Regions from separate parts of the Mesobacillus sp. LC4 genome, predicted to be linked through region 1. Evidence: riboswitches for the same ligand, from Rfam matches in the RefSeq annotation. Region 1 holds a riboswitch; each other region holds the start of a gene.
The links. A riboswitch is a leader RNA that binds a small molecule or an ion and turns the genes downstream of it on or off. The one in region 1 is predicted to bind thiamine pyrophosphate.
Positions count from the first base shown of each region.

Region 2: another riboswitch for thiamine pyrophosphate. It lies ahead of tenA (thiaminase II); the one in region 1 lies ahead of thiT (energy-coupled thiamine transporter ThiT).
Region 3: another riboswitch for thiamine pyrophosphate. It lies ahead of tenA (thiaminase II); the one in region 1 lies ahead of thiT (energy-coupled thiamine transporter ThiT).
Region 4: another riboswitch for thiamine pyrophosphate. It lies ahead of thiM (hydroxyethylthiazole kinase); the one in region 1 lies ahead of thiT (energy-coupled thiamine transporter ThiT).

Region 1 covers NZ_JBGCUB010000004.1:62,246-67,253, reverse strand. The annotation lists gene feoB (ferrous iron transport protein B) at 1-1,036, opposite strand, end outside; gene AB5I83_RS13665 (FeoA family protein) at 1,036-1,260, opposite strand; gene thiT (energy-coupled thiamine transporter ThiT) at 1,524-2,120, opposite strand; TPP riboswitch at 2,229-2,335, opposite strand; gene AB5I83_RS13655 (histidine kinase N-terminal domain-containing protein) at 2,580-3,710, shown strand; gene AB5I83_RS13650 (dicarboxylate/amino acid:cation symporter) at 3,763-5,008, opposite strand, start outside.
Region 2 covers NZ_JBGCUB010000001.1:1,248,745-1,253,752, forward strand. The annotation lists gene AB5I83_RS06395 (GNAT family N-acetyltransferase) at 1-105, shown strand, start outside; gene AB5I83_RS06400 (aminoglycoside adenylyltransferase domain-containing protein) at 213-1,013, opposite strand; gene tenA (thiaminase II) at 1,205-1,894, opposite strand; TPP riboswitch at 1,994-2,097, opposite strand; gene AB5I83_RS06410 (hypothetical protein) at 2,194-2,628, opposite strand; gene AB5I83_RS06415 (chloramphenicol phosphotransferase CPT family protein) at 3,525-4,088, opposite strand; gene AB5I83_RS06420 (hypothetical protein) at 4,244-4,693, opposite strand.
Region 3 covers NZ_JBGCUB010000002.1:710,679-715,686, reverse strand. The annotation lists gene trxB (thioredoxin-disulfide reductase) at 474-1,424, opposite strand; TPP riboswitch at 1,770-1,878, shown strand; gene tenA (thiaminase II) at 2,002-2,691, shown strand; gene AB5I83_RS09785 (ECF transporter S component) at 2,719-3,300, shown strand; gene AB5I83_RS09780 (ABC transporter ATP-binding protein) at 3,315-4,784, shown strand; gene AB5I83_RS09775 (energy-coupling factor transporter transmembrane component T family protein) at 4,768-5,008, shown strand, end outside.
Region 4 covers NZ_JBGCUB010000003.1:120,930-125,937, reverse strand. The annotation lists gene pepT (peptidase T) at 1-1,014, opposite strand, end outside; gene AB5I83_RS11490 (hypothetical protein) at 1,141-1,278, shown strand; TPP riboswitch at 1,422-1,531, shown strand; gene AB5I83_RS11485 (hypothetical protein) at 1,562-1,804, opposite strand; gene thiM (hydroxyethylthiazole kinase) at 1,876-2,685, shown strand; gene thiD (bifunctional hydroxymethylpyrimidine kinase/phosphomethylpyrimidine kinase) at 2,689-3,528, shown strand; gene thiE (thiamine phosphate synthase) at 3,501-4,151, shown strand; gene thiW (energy coupling factor transporter S component ThiW) at 4,155-4,658, shown strand; gene AB5I83_RS11460 (exonuclease domain-containing protein) at 4,763-5,008, shown strand, end outside.

The DNA.
Region 1 (5,008 bases):
CTACGATCCCATCAAGAACCAGGTCTTTGATGAATGATGAAGCACCGGCTGCAGACAGTGCTGCTGTGATCCCAGTTGTTACTGGTCCGGACAGAAGTGAATCCAATGCGTCAGACAGCGGGAAGCCAAGCCAGTCAAAGGTAAGCATGAACATCACGTACATCAAGATAAGGAAAATCGGGATGCCCAGGAATTTATTCGTGACGATCATGTCAACCTTCTCAGTCAATGGAACCTTTTTATTATCCGTTCTGGTTGTTGCTGCAGATACTATTTTATCGATTGCTTCACTGCGCTTCCGGTGAATTATCTCGTCAAGTGCTTGTTTGCTACCCGTATTTTGCTGTTCGGCTACAGAAACATGGTGAATCAATGTGTCAATCTCATTCTGCGGCAAAATTGTTGCCAGATAGCTTTTCACATATGGATTTCCTTCAAACAACTGAAGTGCAAGCCAGCGAACCGGGTGTTGTGCTTTTCCGGCCAGTTTGTTCTCAAGCTCCAGGATACCCGCTTCAATCGCTTTACCATAATAAATGAGATTCGCTTTCCCACTGCCTGCGGCTTCGCCAGCCACTATCTGTGCAAGGTCATTACACCCTTTACCTGTCCTTGCAACCACAGGAGCTACTGCTACACCCAATGATTCAGACAGTTTATGAATATCAATTTGAATACCCCTGCTTTTGGCAACATCCAGCATATTCAAGCCAATTATGACTGGTGCGCCATATTCCAATAGCTGCATAGTAAGATGAAGATTTCGCCTTAACTGCGAAGCGTCCAGGATATTCAGAAGTTTTTCAAACGGCTCATTCAAGAAAAAGTTCGTTACGACACCTTCATCTTTTGAAAGTGGATTGAGTGTATATACTCCAGGAAGGTCAATAAGCTGATCCTTGCCATTTTTAAGGAGACCGACTTTCTTTTCGACCGTTACCCCGCTCCAGTTTCCTACATATTCATAGGAACCTGTTAAGTTATTAAACAATGAAGTTTTTCCCGTGTTTGGGTTGCCAATAAGCGCAATGTTCATCATACTCGCTCCACTTCAATCCTTAGCGCTTCCTTTCGGCGAATGCCGATGCACTGCCCGCAGGATTCAACCATGACAGGTCCTCCAAAAGGCAGGATGCATTTCACGCACACTTCAGATCCTTCCGCTATTCCCAAATCAAGCAACCTTCTTCTGACAAATTTATCAGCACTTGCTATATTCATGATCCGGCCTTTTTCACCAGTCTTTAATTTTCCCAGCATAGCCATCACCTTTTTTTAGTTTGTTATTTTTATACTCTCTTTAGCTTTCATATTTTCTAAATGAGAATGATTATCTTTATTTAACCAGTTCAAAGCAACTTCCACTGTGACATTCGTCACTATATAGCAGGGTTTACTCTATATTTCAGGTAAACTCCATACAATTGACAATATTTTTATTGTGAATGATCTCCAATTCACAAATACCCACGCATGTATGTATACACATAAAAAAAGAAGAGCTGTTCAGCTCCCCTTTTCTCTTACATTTTATTGCTTACAGGTGCAGACTTAACCATCCTCGATGGTGCATATCCGATGACAAGTATAATGATGATGGCACTTAGTATCATACTAGGGATCATATATGTGCCATTATAGATAATTGAATATAGCCACGCTGGCTGTCCTTCTGGCGCCCAAACTCCAAAGAAGATCCAGCCGGAAAAGAAATGAGCAATAAAGCGGAGCAGGCTTCCAATAAAGGTACCAGCAATGATAAAGCCAATCCATTTCTTCTTATCGCCATTTTGGATGCTATCCTTAATCTGTCTGGCAAAAATCCCGGCAATCCCAAGTACGGTGAAAGCCACTAAATAATCGATGAATCCCTGTACAGGGTGGTAAATTTGTGAGAAGCCAAGAATGAATTGCAATAGGCCTAACAACAGCCCAGTTATTGCCCCGCCCTTTATTCCCCAACGGAACGCCATCAGGAATACAGGCACCATCGCAATCGATACAGAACCGCCCTGAGGCCAAATTCTTGAAAATAAGAATCCAGAAAATAAATCCAACAAATAAGCCAGTGCGGAAAATACGGCAATTTCCACTATAAAGAGAGTTTGTTTTTGTTTCATATTTTGTTCCTCCTTCTTTTCAGAATGAGGTCCGTTTCTAACACGCCTTTTCTGCTTCAGAAACAAAAAAAGCAATCGGGGGACCGATGTAGGATTCCCAAGATTGCTTTCCTATCGCATCCACATTCCTTCGCTAGCATTAACTAACAGGTTCAAAGGGTAAGAACTCGGCCGCTCACTCTCAGCTGCATTTGGCAGCTCCCCTTGTGGTTATTATTTAGTTTCTACACTATGAATATACTACTTTAAATAAATTATCACAAGTCCTAGGATAAACTTTTCGGTCGATGTCGAACAGATTTGACAAATCTCATCCAGTATTGCTAAAAATATCGGTCTTTTGTCACTTTTTTAGCTATTCGACTCAATTCTGCGGATGTTCTTAATATTCGACAAAGGGTTTTAAGGTTTTTCCTCGAATCTTTAATACCGAAATGAAAAACTGGGGGACTTAATGAAATGCTGCCAATTACGGATAACCGATTGCTTAGCTTCCTGACTAGTGAAAGAAAAAATCTAATAGCCGACTGGACTGTTAAAATAATCGTTTCAGAAGATGATCCATATAAAGAAAAAATAAGCAAAAACGCTGAGAGAATGTATGAAGTCATTCTCTCGGTTTTTTCTAAAACAAGTGAAGAATTGGAAGAGCATATTCAAGAGCTTGCTTTTATGGTAGGTGAAGAACGAGTACGCGCTGACATTAACATTGGCGATTTTGTCTTCAATGTCAATGCCGGACGCTCCGTTGTATACACACATCTCCATAAATTGAATATGGAATGGACTGAGATGCAAGAGGCCATCAATCGGATCAATTACTGTTTTGATACCTTTTTGTATTACGCCGTATCTTATTATAATGAGCAGAAAAACAAAATCATTGAGGAAAAGAACCAATTCATCGATTCAACACATAAAGACAGATTGACGCTTCTCGGCCAAATGACATCTAGCTTCATCCATGAATTCCGCAATCCGTTGACTTCCATCCAGGGCTTCATCCAGCTCTTGAGATCTGAACATCAAGATATGAAGTATCTTGATATCATTTCAAGCGAGCTTGAACAGCTGAACTTCCGGATTTCACAATTCTTGCTGCTATCAAAAAAAGAGTTGATTGGAAAAGAAAAGACTGTTTTCTCATTGAATAAGATGATTGAGGAAGTTTTAAACTTCCTTTATCCCAGTATCCTTGACACGAAAGTCAGGATCATCAAGGAAGTAGCCGAAGATATGGAATTGTACGGTTATGCGGATGAAATCAGGCAGGTTCTCATCAATATCATCTTTAATGCGATTGATGTACTGAGCCAGTACCGTGATGATCCGCAAATCGAAATCAAAGGATTTTTCGTGAATGATACCCATATCAAAATTGAGATTTCAAATAATGGGCCAGTCATTCCTGACCAATTGTTAAAAACGATTTTTGAACCATTCGTTACAACCAAAACACTTGGTACCGGACTTGGACTTTTCGTATGCCGGGAAATCATCGAAAAGCATAAAGGCATACTCGCCTGTTCATCAGAGCCTGAAAAAACGTCATTCATCATGCTTTTGCCTTTAACAAGAATCGAAATCTAATCTAGTAACTGAACAAGGAGATCCCGCCGGAAATGGCGGGGTCTATTCTTTCTTACTCGGAATATTCAAGTGAGCGGTCACCCGCTGCATTTTTCACTGTGCTAGTCTCGTGGCTTAACGCATGCTTTTCCTCAGATTCAGAGACGATGAGAGCACAAGCTGCATCACCTGTAATATTGACAGCTGTGCGAGCCATATCGAGCAAACGGTCGATACCGAGTATCAGGCCAATCCCTTCAACTGGCAGACCCACAGATTGGAGAACCATTGCCAGCATGATCAATCCAACACCTGGAACTCCTGCAGTACCTATACTCGCAAGCACGGCAGTAAGGACTACTGTCAAAAGCTCGGCCATTGTGAGGTCAGCTCCATAAACCTGTGCAATGAATACAGTTGCTACCCCCTGCATGATTGCTGTGCCGTCCATGTTGATCGTTGCTCCAAGAGGCTGCACGAAGCTGCTGACCGATTCAGGGACACGGAGATTTTTCTGTGCTGTTTCCATAGATACCGGCAGTGTCGCATTACTGCTCGATGTACTGAAGGCAACACCCATTGCCGGAGAGAACTGCTTGAAAAACCAGAAAGGATTTTTCTTTCCAATGAAATAAACACTTGAGCCATACGTTATGAGCGCATGCACGACAAGAGCGAGAACAACGACAATCATGTATACGCCCATCGCCTTGATAGCATCGATTCCTTGGCTTCCGATTGCTGTCGCAATCAACCCAAACGTTCCGTACGGAGCAAACTTCATGACAAGGCCTACCAGATACATCATGATCTCATTTCCTTGTTCAATCAGATTCAGTATTCCTTTCGTCTTTTCACCTAGTGCCGTTAACGCAATCCCGATGAATAGAGCAAACACGATAACTTGCAGCATATTGCCAGTTGTCAGTGCTTCAAACGGGTTAGCTGGAATAAGATTTAAAAAGGTTTCACTTACCGGCGGAGCTTCTTCAGCCTTGAATTCAGCTCCACTCGTATCAAACTCGCCCATCAAGCCAGGTTTGATAAAATAGGCCAGAGTAAGACCAACGGATATGGCTATGGCGGTTGTCGTCAAAAAGAAGCTTACAGTCTTAAAACCTATCCTGCCAAGTTTCTTGGGATCGCCTAACCCGGCCGTACCTAGAATAATTGAAAACAGGACAATCGGTACGACAAGCATACTGATTAAATTGATGAATATCTTGCCTAGAGGCGTGAATAAGAATTTATCTAAAACAGTGAATAATTCGGGTGAAAAAATGTTGAGGATCAGCCCTGTCATCGCGCCAAGTCCTAGG
Region 2 (5,008 bases), on a different contig from region 1:
GACTTGTGTTGTGACGATGACTTAGTCCCCTATTACGAAAAGCTCGGCATGATAAAAGCAAATGGAATGCTTTTAAGGAATTATGAGAAGCAGTCTGGAATTTAAGATATTATTTCGGTGCGTTTAAACTTTCAAAAAAATCAGTCCTAATAATTGGACTGATTTTTTTGAGTGAATTTTATTTGTATCACATTTATGGAGATTGTTTTCCACTATTCATTACATTGATTAATGAGATATTTTGAGAACCTTATAGCATGATCCAATCGATCCCTTTCTGAGTTGAAAATCTTATCTTTTTCACCTTTACGTATATTCATAGCTTCTTTGATAATATTATGCCATTCCACTGGAAGCTGAGTAAGTCCATATTCACCAGCGGCCAGCTTGGAAACGATATCGTTTTCCTTAATCGTGTAAAATTGACGGAGTAAGCCGAGAACGGTCCATTCTATTTCAAAATCAATTTGTTGTGTCGGCAGCTGGATCAACTGTTCAAAAGATGCTTCTGCCATTTGAACTCTATTTCTCCAGTAGGAATTCATGTTTTCAAGTACATAAGATGTGAGTACTTGAGGCTGAATATCTAGCTGAAATCCCTCTATTTCTGGTCCTAAAATCTTTATTCCTTTCTCCCTTAAAACCCACCAGGTTATCGGATTGAAATTAAAATAATCGCCGAATGCCAGTTCGCCATTGTTATAGTACGGAAATTCAATATTGTTATTGGTTAGTTTCCCCATATCCTCACGAAGAGCATATACTCCATCCATTTCTAGCTTATTATATTTGTTCTCAATTGTTCTATGAATATGAGACAAAGCTTCTGTATCTTGCACTGTTAACCGGCGATTTGTTAACGTGATAAAGTCAATGTCACTAGAACCTTCAACGTAGGCATCTAAAGCAATGGAACCATGTATATATAATCCTTCGAGGGTGCCAGGTAGATGTTCATTTAATAGGTTAATATAATCTTTTATGACTTTATCGACAACTTCAGGAATTACCACTTACAGAACCCCTTTTTTAAAAAAACTTTAGTAAAGTTGAATTAAATTTATTTTCCTTGTTTAAAATTCAACAAAAAGTGCCTTTATCCTCCTTCGATAAAAGCACCTCTTGATTGGACAACCCTTACTTTCCTAAATCCTTGTCTTCAATCTTCACCTTTAACACGATCACCGTATCATCTTGTTCAATTTTATCCTTCCGTCACTAATTCCATTGGGACAGGCCATTCTTCCAGTTTATAAGCCATGTCCCAGAACATATATTCAAGCTGGCAGCTAAGCAGAAAATGGTCCCTCATTTTTTCTTTTTCTTTTTCAGAGGCTTCTTCTGCTAGTTCATCCAGACGAGCGCAGAATTTTTCAGTAATCGTATCGGTGCGGTCACCGTAAAAATGAATCCATTCATAGAAAGGATGCATACTGTCTGGCTTTTTTTCATTTAATAACTTTTTTCCTATTTCCCAATAGGTCCATGGGCAAGGCAATAGCACAGCTAAAATCTCTCCCAATGTTCCTTCATGGGCAACGCTCTTCATATGCCGGATATACTGATGTGCAGCTGGTGCTAAAGAATATCCCTGTAACTCATCATAAGAAACTCCCGCATTCTGGCAAAAGTTATTATGAGGGTGTACTTCGCTGTGCAAAATAAAGGAAATCTGTTTATTGAACATCTCCATATCTTCACGTGTCTCACATTTTGAAATGGCCATTCCGTAGATCTGGATAAAAGAACTCAAATATTCAAAATCCTGCTTAACATAATGGACCAACTGTTCGGGCATAAGATCTCCATTGGCAATCCCTTTTACAAAAGGGTGCTCAAAAATGGCATTAAAAATAGGTGCTGCTTCTCTTCTCAATTCTGCTGAAAAACTCATAAATATTCCTCCTATCAGTTATTTTAGGAAGACATTAAATGGAGCGATCCAACAAAAAAACCGCTCCAAAAATGGAGCGGCAGAATAATAGATATTTACCCAGCACAGACTCCACTTTCCTACGCTAGTATGAACTAGATCAGGTTCAAAGGGTCCAGGATCCTTCCTGTCTCAGCCATAAAATGGCTCCCCTAGTGGTCTTCCTATTAAATTCACTATTACTCTACCTTTGATTTACATAAAAGTCAAACAATTCATTGATCAGTAATTCCAGAGATCACTCAGGCATTTGTGAAATCCTATTCACTTGTTAAAATTAACTTTCTTGTTTTGACATCATAAATTTTATACCCAATTTCAACCATATGATCTTTTGTGACTGTAACCTCACAATAATAAGGGACTGACCTTCCATAGGCATCAAGGTCAGGTATATCACTGAATATAAAGATTTCTTCTGAATTCAGCATTTTAAAGTCCGCTAATGAAGAACGACCTGCTGAATCTATTTCAATTACACATTCTCCACTGACGATATCATATTCCTTCATCACAACATATTTTAGACTTGGAATAGTAATCGTCAGAATTAAAACACCCATTATAAGACTTAAAATGATTTTCCCTATTTTTAATACAGGGTAGGCTTTCTCGCGAAACATTCCAATAAAACCAAATAATGCGATGATTACTAACAAAGTTCCTATAAAGAGCATTAAATAATAAACAAACACCTTTTCACTTCCTAAAATGGATGAATGGAATTATGAATTTTACTAACCAGCTTCGAAACCTCATGAAACCTTTTTATGTTCATCTCTTTTATGAACTAAAATCCAAGTACAGTAACAGTGATTATGATAATAAGTAATATGATATTTACCCAGACGAAAAATTTGATCATTACCTCTGCTCATATCTTCCTGCGCAGTGCATAGTAAAGGATCACACCATAAAATAATAAGCTGATAACTACACGCAATTTAGAAACATTTTCAATACCCAAGTCGAAAAAATCAATAAATGTATGGATTAAAACAGTAATAACAAACAAAAAAAGGTATTTCTTATAATTTCTTTCTTTTCTTTCAAACTCGTCTTTAAATTGAAGCATTTTTCACCTCGGAAATTTCACCTTTTGCATGAGCTGTCATAGTATATACCCCCTATCGAAGCTCCTCGTTTGCCCATTCTTCGACATGCAGCAATTGATAGATTCAGGCTAATAAAATGGATTAAGAATCCCGTATGCACCTCGATTAAACATAATAATCCCCGAACAGAAACAAAATTTTAATGAACCAGAAATTAAAAGATATGGACATTGGCGGAATATACCGAATTTGTTCATAGGTTTTATTGTTAAAAAAATCGCTCTTTTGTTGTATAAAAAAACATATCTTCTAAATATTTATTTTAGTATAAGTCCTATGGTTCATTAAGGGTACAAAAAAAGGAATTTAAGGCTTTATGACAAGCTTCCTATAGCTTTTCTCGTAAACCCAAAATAAGATAAAGTTATTCTACCTTACATTAATAATTTTTTCCCATTAAAAAGAAGCAAAGGATACGTGACTGTCGCATCCTTTGCTTCTTTCCTTCTAAAGCGAGGAAATTATGTTTTGAATAGTTATTTAATACTACTCCTTGACGACTCGAATTGCTCAAGCGATTTTTCAAATCCTAATAATGGTGTATCACTTTCCAAACAATCTACAATTTCTTTTGCACATTCCATCATTGAGTGGGTGTACGTATTTACCTCAATATCATAAATTTCTTGTTTATGCACAAAACTGAGTTGAGAAATTGCTTGGCCCATTCGACGGTTTCCTCTTAACTCCTCTCTTCGATTAAGCTCCTCGGCAGAACAATGAACTCCCACAAGGAGGATTGGGTAAGACTTTAGCGTTTCATAAAAATTTTGTAACGTAGTGGGGTCATGGAGGATTTGGTCTAGTATCAAATTAACCCCTCGATCTGAGAACATTACCGCATTTCTATAATAAAAATATTCGGTTTCAATAGGGATTAGCCGCTCGTTTTCCCTATCTTCCATCTTTTCAATGACTAAATCATAATCATCCACGCTGAATTTAAAAAAGTCAGGAAGTAACTTGGTTATTTCCTTCGCTAAAGTTGATTTCCCTGAACTTGATACACCGTTCAAAACAATAATCTTACCTTTTTCCACAAAACACACTCCAATGACCTTAGTAATAAAACCATACTCTATAAAATTTAAATAGATAAATAAAAACCCACTTTTAAACTTAATTGCTCCTTTTGTTTAAAAAAAATCCGCAAACCTAAATAAGTAATGCTTTTAGGTTTACAACTCCTTAGCCTTTATCTCACTTCTAAAATAATAGGTGCTGTACTTAAATTAAACTGATCTGAACCAACCGAGAATGGCGTAACTTGGACAAATGCATCGTATTTCCCCATTTCAAGGGTAATATTATCGATTGTCTTCGAAAACTTTTCTCCTTCTTTTATTGTTTCTTCAATTGGATCAAAGTCAATTTTTTCGACTATCTCTCCATCTTTATAATTTCTAACAACAATTGTGATTGTAGGCTTAGGATCTAACTTTAAGTCATTTTTACTGAAATATTCTAAGTAAGAACTAATCTGAATGTCTTTGTCCTGCCGATATATATTTTTATCACTCTCAATAACTAAATTAAAATAATCTGTTTTCTTTTCTTCTTTCACTGACTCACTAGCTGAATCGTTAATACAGCCAGTTAATATGACTATAATAGTGCTAAATAAAATAAAGACAGACTTTTTCACTTTCTTTCTCCCTATACTAATTTCAATTTCTAATACTCATTCTGTGTTTTTCTACAAAAAAGGCGATTATCCTTCTGGATCACCGCCTATAGCAAAAAATAAATTACTTGTCATTATCTAAATCACTTCTATTGCCATTGAGTCTAGAATTCTTTTCGATAAATTGGCCCACAACTGATTGGTTAATCCCGTTCTTCACTGCTTTTGTAATGACTAAATACATAATAAATACACTTACAATCAAAAAAACAATATTAAAAATTAAAACAAAAGCTGGTGCGCCCATATTTGATAGCATATTTTCACCCCATCATT
Region 3 (5,008 bases), on a different contig from region 1:
TGCGTGCAATAGGCACGTTAACGTTTTCATTATCCAAGCTGTTCCAGAGTCCAAACAACATCCAAAATCAGCTTTTACGAAAAAACAATCATGTAAGATAGCCGAACTTTTATTCTTTCCATTATACTATTTTTAGTTTTTCGCCACAATGAATACAAAGATGATATTTTTGTTAAAGAATGATGAGGAACATTGAATAAGAATTTTAGCATGGATATGGTGTTATAATCCTTTGAAAAAGCCTGTTTCACTTTTTGGCAAAAAAAAGAGCACAGGATAACCTGTGCCGTCAAAGGATTATATTTTTAAAAGGGGGTCAATTTCTATTCCTATAATACCCCATGATTGTTTCACTACTGTTACAGTAGAATTAATAAATAATTACGTTTTGTTAATTTATGCCGAGACATGCTGTTTTTACCATAAGCTTGGAAAAAACCCGCTGATGTAATCCAGCGGGTTTGGCGTCTATATTATGCGTTTGCTTTCAATTCTTCAACCAATTCTTCTACATAGTGCTGTGCGTTTTGCGCCGCGATACTGCCATCGCCTGTAGCTGTAACGATCTGGCGTAGTGTTTTTTCACGAATGTCGCCAGCCGCGAAGATTCCAGGCACTTTCGTTTCCATCTGTTCGTTCGTTTCGATATAGCCATTGCTGTTCGTGATGCCGAGGCTTTCGAATGGCTTTGTCAAAGGAACCATTCCGATGTAGATGAACACGCCATCTGCCGCGAATTCCTGCTCAGCGCCATCCTGTGTTGAAACAAGGGTTACGCTGCCGACCTTGCCATCTTTATCGTTGATCTGCTTGACTGTATGATTCCAGATAAAATCAATCTTGTCATTGGCAAATGCACGGTCCTGAAGGATTTTTTGGGCACGAAGCTCGTCACGGCGGTGAACGATTGTCACTTTTGAAGCGAAGCGAGTCAAGTACACGCCTTCTTCTACCGCTGAGTCTCCGCCGCCGACCACAACAAGTTCTTTATTTTTGAAAAATGCGCCATCACAAACCGCACAGTAAGATACACCGCGGCCGCCTAACTCCTGCTCGCCAGGAACGCCAAGCTTTTTGTACTCCGCTCCTGCAGAGATGATGATGGAGCGCGCTTTGTATTCCTTGTTGCCAGCCTTGATTGTTTTATATTCTTTGCCGTCGATGACTTCTTTTACATCGCCGTAAGCATATTCCGCACCGAACTTTTTCGCGTGGTCGAACATTTTCGTCGAAAGCTCAGGTCCAAGAATGTGGTCAAATCCCGGGTAGTTTTCCACTTCTTCTGTATTGGCCATTTGTCCGCCTGGCACCCCGCGCTCTAGCATCAATGTAGACAAGTTCGCACGTGATGTATAAACAGCAGCCGTCATCCCAGCTGGTCCAGCTCCGATGATAATGACGTCATAAATTTTCTCTTCTGACATGGTGTACAACTCCTTTGAATATCATAATCCGTTAAATTTCGGTTTCATACCATAATTAGTATTTCCTGCCTAAACATATCCTATAAAACAACTGTACCATAGTCCAAAAATATGCTTAAGTTCACGGAATTGACATACACTTCTTCTTATACCCTTTAATGTATACAAAATTCATAAATCACGTCTTATTGCTAAATAGTACAAACTTCTACCCAAAAATCCAACGAATCATCCCTTCTTGTTATGCAAGACCTTATTTGTGAATTTTGATGCCAGCTTCAATATTGACAATTTTGTGAAGGATGATATGATAATTTACAGAAAATAAGATTAATAATAGAATTGTTTTACCGCTAGGGGAGCCTTTCGTTAAGGCTGAGATTAAAGTGAAACTTTAAGACCCTTTGAACCTGATCTGGATCATACCAGCGTAGGGAAGTGGAGTATCTGGAGCATCATGCTTTTATCTTGCTGCCAATACAGCCACTTTCTGCCTGCAGAAAGTGGCTTTTTTATTGGAAAAAAACAGCATTCTTCACCATAAGGATGTTGAAAAATTACTTATCAGGAGGTTGTTATGTCTACTTTTACACAGTTGATCCGTCAAGAAGCAAGGGAAATTTGGGAAGCAAACTTGGACCATCCATTCGTGCAAGGAATCGCAAAGGGAGCTTTACCGCTTGAAAACTTCCGTTATTATGTCTTGCAGGATTCTTACTACCTTTCCCATTTTGCCCGCATCCAGGCCATTGCCGCATCAAGAGCCGAGGAATTATCAACCACAGCAAAAATGGCGGCCCATGCGCAGGGTACATACCAGGCTGAGCTTGGCTTGCATGAACAATTCATAGGTCAGCTCGGTGTCACTAAGGAAGAACTTGAAAACTTCAGCCCGGCGCCTACAGCCTATGCGTATACCTCCCATCTTTACCGTGTAGCTGCTTCCGGCAGCCTTGGGGAAATCATTGCCGCCATCCTTCCCTGCTACTGGATTTATTACGAAATTGGAGAACAGCTGAAGCATGCATCACCTGCAACTCCTATTTACCAGGAATGGATCGCTGCGTACGGAAGCGATTGGTTCAGCGAGCTTGTAAACGAGCAGCTCACCCTCCTTGATGCCATTGCCGAAAGTGCTTCCGATAAAGAAAGAGAAAGAATGAAGCAGCATTTTATCTACAGCAGCCATTACGAGCTTAGGTTCTGGGAAATGGCCTGGACACTTGAAGGCTGGTCGGTAAACAACGAAAAAACAATCGTCCAGTAAGCTGGAGAACAGAAGGGGAGATGAAAAATGTCAAAAGGATTAAAACTGACAGATATTTTAGTTACTGTCGTTATTTCAATTGCGTTCGGGATTATCTATAAAATTTGGGGGCCACTATACTACGCGCTCAAGCCGCTAGGGCTCCATCTAGATCAATTCATCTATGGAATGTGGTTCATCGCTGCAATAGTCGCTTTCCTGGTTATCCGAAAACCTGGCGTTGCTCTTCTGGCCGAGGTAGCCGCTTCATCCGGGGAATTCCTGATGGGTTCTGAATTTGGACTTGAGGTATTGATCTACGGCTTTGTCCAGGGATTGTTTGCGGAGCTGGTTTTGATGGCTTTTGGCTATAAACGTTCTGGAGTGATTGTTGTCAGCCTTGCCAGTATTGCAGCATGCGCAGGCTCACTGATGATGGACTTTTACAAAGGGTATATCGAAGACCTGGCCGCGTGGAACCTTGCATTATTAATTGCCATGAGGACTGCAGGGTCCATTCTATTCTCCGGCCTGCTGGCACTGGGGATTGCAAAAGCGCTGGAGCGGACAGGAGTTGCAAATATCCTTAGACCAGCTTCTCAAGATGACTTTGATTCTTTGAACCAATAAACAGGGGTGATTGGATGCCAATAATATCTTCATTTAAAAAGCTGAGATTGAAGTTTCCTGGCACGAAAGACCTTCTCTTCAAGGACCTATCCATATCATTTAAAAAAGGAGAAAAAGTGCTCCTGCTTGGTCCTTCAGGATGTGGCAAGTCGACTCTGTTACAGGCACTTTCGGGGCTGATCCCAAATTCCGTTGATGTGCCGATTAAATTCGAAAGCAGTATTCATCCTGAATCCTGGGGGTTTGTCTTCCAGGATCCAGACACCCAGTTTTGTATGCCATATGCGGATGAGGAAATTGCTTTTGTATTGGAAAACCTGAATGTCCCCAGAGAACAAATGCCCAAAAGGATTGACGAACTTTTGTCGCTTGTAGGTCTTGATCTTAAGGACCACCATTCCAGGATCAATACCTTTTCCGGTGGTATGAAACAGCGGTTGGCCATTGCATCTGTTCTTGCCCTTGATCCAGAGGTCCTGTTCTTTGACGAGCCTACCGCGATGCTCGATCCAGAAGGGACAGAGATGATCTGGGAAACGGTAAAAAACATATCCACTGATAAGACAGTGATTATCGTAGAGCATAAGATTGAACACGTTATCGACTTTATTGACCGGATCATTGTGTTTGATGCAGCAGGAACCATTATTGCCGATGGCAACCCCGAGTCCGTTTTTGTTTCCTGCAGAAATGAATTTTCGAAAAATGGAATCTGGTTCCCGGGAGTATGGGATCAGTACAGAGCACCTTCATCCGTTTCAAGCAAGCCAGATTTCCAACTTAAGAAGGAAGTATTTTTAGAAAACTTTATAGGTTTCCGTCATAAAGAAACCAAAATCAAGATCAAGCATGCTGAAGCGAAGTCTGGCGACTGGATTGCGGTAGCTGGCAAAAATGGAGCCGGCAAAAGTACCTTGCTTTTGTCGCTCATCCAACTGCTGAAAACGGAAGGGACCTATCAAGTAAACGGACGGAATATTCGGCGTAATAAAGACATTTCCAGTGAAGCTGGTTTTGTTTTTCAAAATCCTGAACTTCAATTCGTTGCGAATACAGTTTTTGAGGAGCTCGCGTTTACTTTCCGGCAAAAACAAGATGAACAAGAAACCATTGAGAAAAAGGTTACCGAGCTGTTGATGCTGTTCAATCTCTCAGGCCAAAAAAGTCTTCATCCATACCAGTTATCGATGGGCCAAAAGCGCCGCCTTAGCGTTGCGACAGCCGTTGCCCAGAATCCTGCCATCCTTCTTCTTGATGAACCGACTTTTGGCCAGGATTCAAAAAATACATTTGCCCTGCTTGAACTTTTAGAAAGTTACCGAAAAAGCGGGCACATCATTATCATGGCCACCCATGATAAGAACATAATCGAGCACTTTGCTACAAAGATATGGGATATCATTGACGGTGAAGTGGTGCCGTACGACAAAGAGATAGAAGAAAAGGCAATTTCAGCGGAGGCCAGCCATGCATATTCAATTTGACAATAAAGTGACCTGGCTTCATAAAATCAACCCCAGCGTGAAACTATTGGGAGTCGCATGCCTGTTTTTTGCTGTCCTGTTCATCCATAACCTGAACGTGATGATCCTCTTCACTTTGGGACCTGCACTATTGTTTCTCTTTTTTACAAGTCATCCTTTCAAGCGAATTCTGCTATTCTCTATTCCGTTTCTGCTGATTTTCCTTTCGACTTCTTCGTCGATGA
Region 4 (5,008 bases), on a different contig from region 1:
GGCGATATCGACAATTTCCTTCACCGGTTCGATTTTATCCTTCATATTGTAATACTGGTCACTCATTTCAAGCTCAATGCGGGTCTCGCCATAAGTCAGTCTCAATTCATTGGTGATCTTCTGCATCAAGTCCTTGCGTGCCTGGAAGCTGTCACCGTCAAAATCTCGGATGATATAGTGAAGCGTTGTTTCCTCGACATCACCGTTGATCGAGCTAAGATGGAAAAAGCCTTCATATCCCTCGGTGTGTTCCGGTGCTTCTTCTGCAGGAAGCTTGCTGTTGAATTCCATTGCGATTTTGGCTGAGTTCACCATTTTTCCTTTTGCTGTTCCCGGGTGGACGTTCTTGCCTTTAAAAGTCACCTTCGCGCTTGCTGCATTAAAGCTTTCATACTCCAGCTCGCCTAGCGGGCCGCCATCGATAGTATAAGCGAACTTCGCATTGAAAGCTTCCACATCGAACTTATGAGGGCCTCTGCCAATTTCCTCATCTGGTGTGAATGCAACACGGATCTTACCATGCTTGATTTCCGGATGCTGAATCAAATAAGCCATCGCTGTCATGATTTCGGCGATTCCAGCTTTATTGTCAGCTCCAAGCAGCGTCGTTCCGTCAGTGGTGATCAGGGTATGTCCTTTATACTGAGGCAGCTCTGGAAAATCAGCAGGTGACAGGATGATATTCTGTTCCTTGTTCAGGACAATCTGATTGCCATCGAAGTTTTCAACAATCTGTGGATTTACATTTTTTCCGGTAAAATCAGTTGCTGTATCAACATGAGCGAGGAAGCCGATCGTTGGCACATTCTTATCTGTATTGGCAGGAAGGGTGGCCATCACATAACCATGGTCGTCAATACTGACTTCCTCCATGCCGATTGTTTTCAACTCTTCGACCAGCATATTGGCAAGCGTTAGTTGTCCAGCTGTCGATGGGGTGGTTTCACTGTCTTCATTCGATTGAGTATCCACTTTTACATAAGAGGTGAATCTTTCAATAATCTCGTTTTTCATTTCCTGTCATCTCCTATTTACTATGTATATTTTCATATTAGCATAGATCGACGGGAACACCATTTTAAAAAGAATGAAAATTCCATTTTTTGTGAGTATAATATATAGAAAAGGAGGATGGGAAATTTGGGTTATGTGTTCACGGCTATTGTGCTGTTTGTGGTGTTTTATTCGATTTTTAAAATGATACGGTCAGGAAAAATGCCAAGCAATAACTATACTCCATTCGATGACCTTGCCGAAGGGAAAAAGAAAGAAGATTGATCCTGTTTATGTCAAAGAGCCAATCACAATCAAAAATATCTCAAGCTTCCCTGAAATCAATCAGACTGGAAAAATGGCTGAATATGTACTTTTCACTTTACATATATAAGAGTTAAGGCTAGGATAAAGACAAATGAATATTGATGTACTACTAGGGGTGCCCTGCTGCGGGCTGAGAGGAAGACACTAAGTCTTTTAACCCTTCGGACCTGATCTGGGTAATACCAGCGTAGGAAAGTAGTGTGAGAGAAGTTTTCTTACTTTGCTTTTAAGCCAGGTCCATTTATGGATCTGGCTTTTTATTTTGAGGTAACGAAGTGTATTCTACTTCGAGAATTGTCCAGCTCCAGCGCCTAGCCCCTCGAGTCGCTTGTCTAGTGTCGCCTCCTAGAAACTCCGAAACTTCAACTCCGCCGACAGAAGCAAAAAGCGCTTCTTTGTCGGAGTCTCCAGTTTCTGCGTTTCTGGGCAGTCGGCTATACATTTCGATTTCGGTCCGGCCAATGAAGTCAAAGAACGACTTCACCGGTCGGCCCTCCAGCGCTTGTCGGGGCTGACCAAGGCGCTTGCGCTTTTATTTTTCAAGGAGGGATCAGGATGGAAAAAAGAGAGATTGCTGGCTTGCTAGAAAAAGTCAGGAGGGAGAATCCGCTTGTACATAATATCACCAATGTTGTGGTCACCAATTTTACGGCTAATGGACTGCTGGCGTTAGGCGCATCTCCCGTGATGGCCTATGCACACGAGGAAGTTGCCGAAATGGCAGGCATGGCGGGGAGCCTTGTACTGAACATCGGAACATTGCGCCCGGAAGTTGTAGAGTCGATGCTGCTTGCAGGGAGTGCCGCAAATAAACATGGAGTACCAGTCATTCTTGATCCGGTGGGCGCCGGGGCGACTGCTTATCGGACCGAAACAGCAAGAAGGCTGATGCAAGAATTAGAGATTTCGATTATCAGGGGAAATGCTGCGGAAATAGCGAATGTTGCCGGTGAAACCTGGAGCATACGAGGCGTTGATGCCGGAGAATCAGATGGGGATGTAATCGAACTGGCTGAATCCGCTGCTCAAAAATTGAACACGATTGTGGCTTTGACAGGGAAAGAAGATGTTATTACAGACGGGAAATCAACGTTTGTCGTCCGCAATGGTCACCCCATCCTTACGAAGGTGACGGGCACTGGATGTCTGCTGACATCAGTTATTGGGGCATTCACAGCAGTTGAAAAGGATTTTCTCAAAGCAGCAACTGCTGCACTGACCATTTATGGAGTAGCAGCAGAGGCTGCCGCTGATAAAAGCGGCATGCTTGGACCGGGAAGTTTTCAAATGGAGCTCCTGAACCAGCTGTACCACTTGGATACTGAGGAAATCTTTAATAGAAGTTCTTTTTACAAAAGGAGGTAATTGATGATGAAAAAAGCATTGACAATCGCAGGATCGGACAGCGGAGGCGGAGCCGGAATCCAGGCAGACCTGAAAACGTTCCAGGAGCTGGGTGTATACGGAATGTCCGCATTGACAGCAGTAACAGCGCAAAACACTCTGGGTGTGCAAGAAGTTTTTCCAATGACCGCAGAGGCTGTGGCGAAACAAATCCAATCTGTTGGAGAGGACATTGGGACCGATGCCATAAAGACAGGGATGCTTTTTAACGCGGAAATCATCGAAGCTGTCGCGGAAAAAATAAAACAGTTCGGCTGGGAAAAGGTCGTAATCGATCCGGTCATGATTGCGAAAGGCGGAGCCTCGTTGCTTCAGCAGGAGGCGGTTTCAGCCTTGAAAAAAGATTTGCTCCCGCTTTGCCTCATCATCACTCCGAACATTCCTGAAGCTGAAGTTTTAATAGGCATGTCAATTAACAGCATGGATGAGAAAAAAGAAGCCGCAAAGCGGATCCATGAGCTTGGCGCGAAAAATGTGGTGATAAAAGGCGGACATGATGAGGAGGCGGTTCAATCTGTTGATGTCCTGTTCGACGGCAGGGATTTCACCTTTTTTTCCTCTCCAAGAATCAGTACGAAAAACACCCATGGTACAGGTTGTACTTTTTCCGCTGCGATTACGGCACAGCTGGCGAAAGGGGCTTCGGTCCAAGAAGGAGTTTCTGTGGCGAAGGATTTCATCCAGGCTGCCATCGCCAACCCGCTGCCTATCGGGAATGGACATGGACCTACCAACCATTGGGCCTACAATATGAAAAAGGAAAGTGGGGTCAGCTCATGGCAAGAATCAGTCCTGAACAAATGAGAAGCATGCTGAAGCTTTATTTTATTGCTGGCAGCACGAATTGTTTTAAGGATCCTGTTAAAGTGCTTGAAGAAGCGATTCGCGGGGGCATCACGATTTTTCAGTACCGTGAAAAAGGAGAAGGCTGTCTAGAGAAAATTGAAAAGCTGGAGCTGGGCAAGAATTTACAAAGACTCTGCCTGGACAATGGCATTCCCTTCATTGTGAACGATGATCTTGAACTGGCCCTCGAGCTTGATGCGGATGGTGTTCATATCGGCCAGGAGGATGAGGACACTGCTCAGGTCCGCGGAAAAATTGGAAATAAGATACTTGGAGTTTCTGTACACAATCTGGAGGAAGCTGAAAAGGCAAAGCTTGCAGGTGCGGATTATTTTGGGGTTGGGCCGATTTTTCCAACGGCAACAAAGAAGGATACAAGAGCAGTGCAGGGAACAGTATTTCTAGAGCAGCTAAAAGACTTTGGCGTACCGATTGTCGGGATCGGCGGTATCAATGCGGATAATACAGGAGCCGTAATGGCTGCCGGTGCAGATGGAGTTTCTGTGATCACAGCGATCAGCCAAGCTGAAGATGTCAAAGAAGCAGCAGTCAGACTTAAAGAGAAAGTACTGCGGAGGTAGAAAATGAGACAGACACAAAAGCTTACCCTCACCGCCATGATGATGGCGATAGGTACATTGACAAGCCATATGTTATTCATCCCGCTCGGAATCGTCAAGGTGTTTCCGGTGCAGCATTTTATCAATGTTTTGTCAGCCGTACTGCTTGGACCGTATTACGCTGTTGCCCAGGCATTTGGCATCTCTTTGCTGAGGAATATGATGGGCACAGGTTCAGTTTTCGCTTTTCCTGGCAGCATGATCGGTGCTCTTCTGGCTGCCTATTTGTATAAAAAGACAAAGAAAATGGAGTTTGCTTTTGCGGGAGAAGTAGTTGGCACCGGTATTATTGGAGCGATTGCCAGCTATCCGATTGCTACATTGTTCCTTGGTAAGGAAGCAGCTTTATTTGGAATGGTACCGGCATTCTTTGCCAGCTCGCTTGCGGGTGCAGCAATCGGCTTCGCTCTTCTGAAAGTTTTCATGAAAAATGCCGCAGGAAGATTGGAGATGACCAACAGGATGTAGTCTGGAAATGATTTCATCCTGTTGCCTTTAGCTGGAAAACGGAGAACTCCTGCTATATGATTATAAATAGATTCATATATACCAGCTGAAAAGGGTGACAATTCTTGAGCACAGAGAACAAGCTTGGATTGGTAGTGGACGTTGAGACAACTGGACTGGGTCCAGATTCGGATGAAATCATAGAATTAGCGCTTAAGCTGTTCTCTTTTCATGAAGAGACAGGGGAAATTATTGATATAGTAGATGAAGATTCATATTTGAGGGAGCCACTGTCGACAACGGCACAGAGAAACTATGACAGGGCGTACCGAATTCATGGAATCCATTATGATATGGTCCGCGGAAAAACA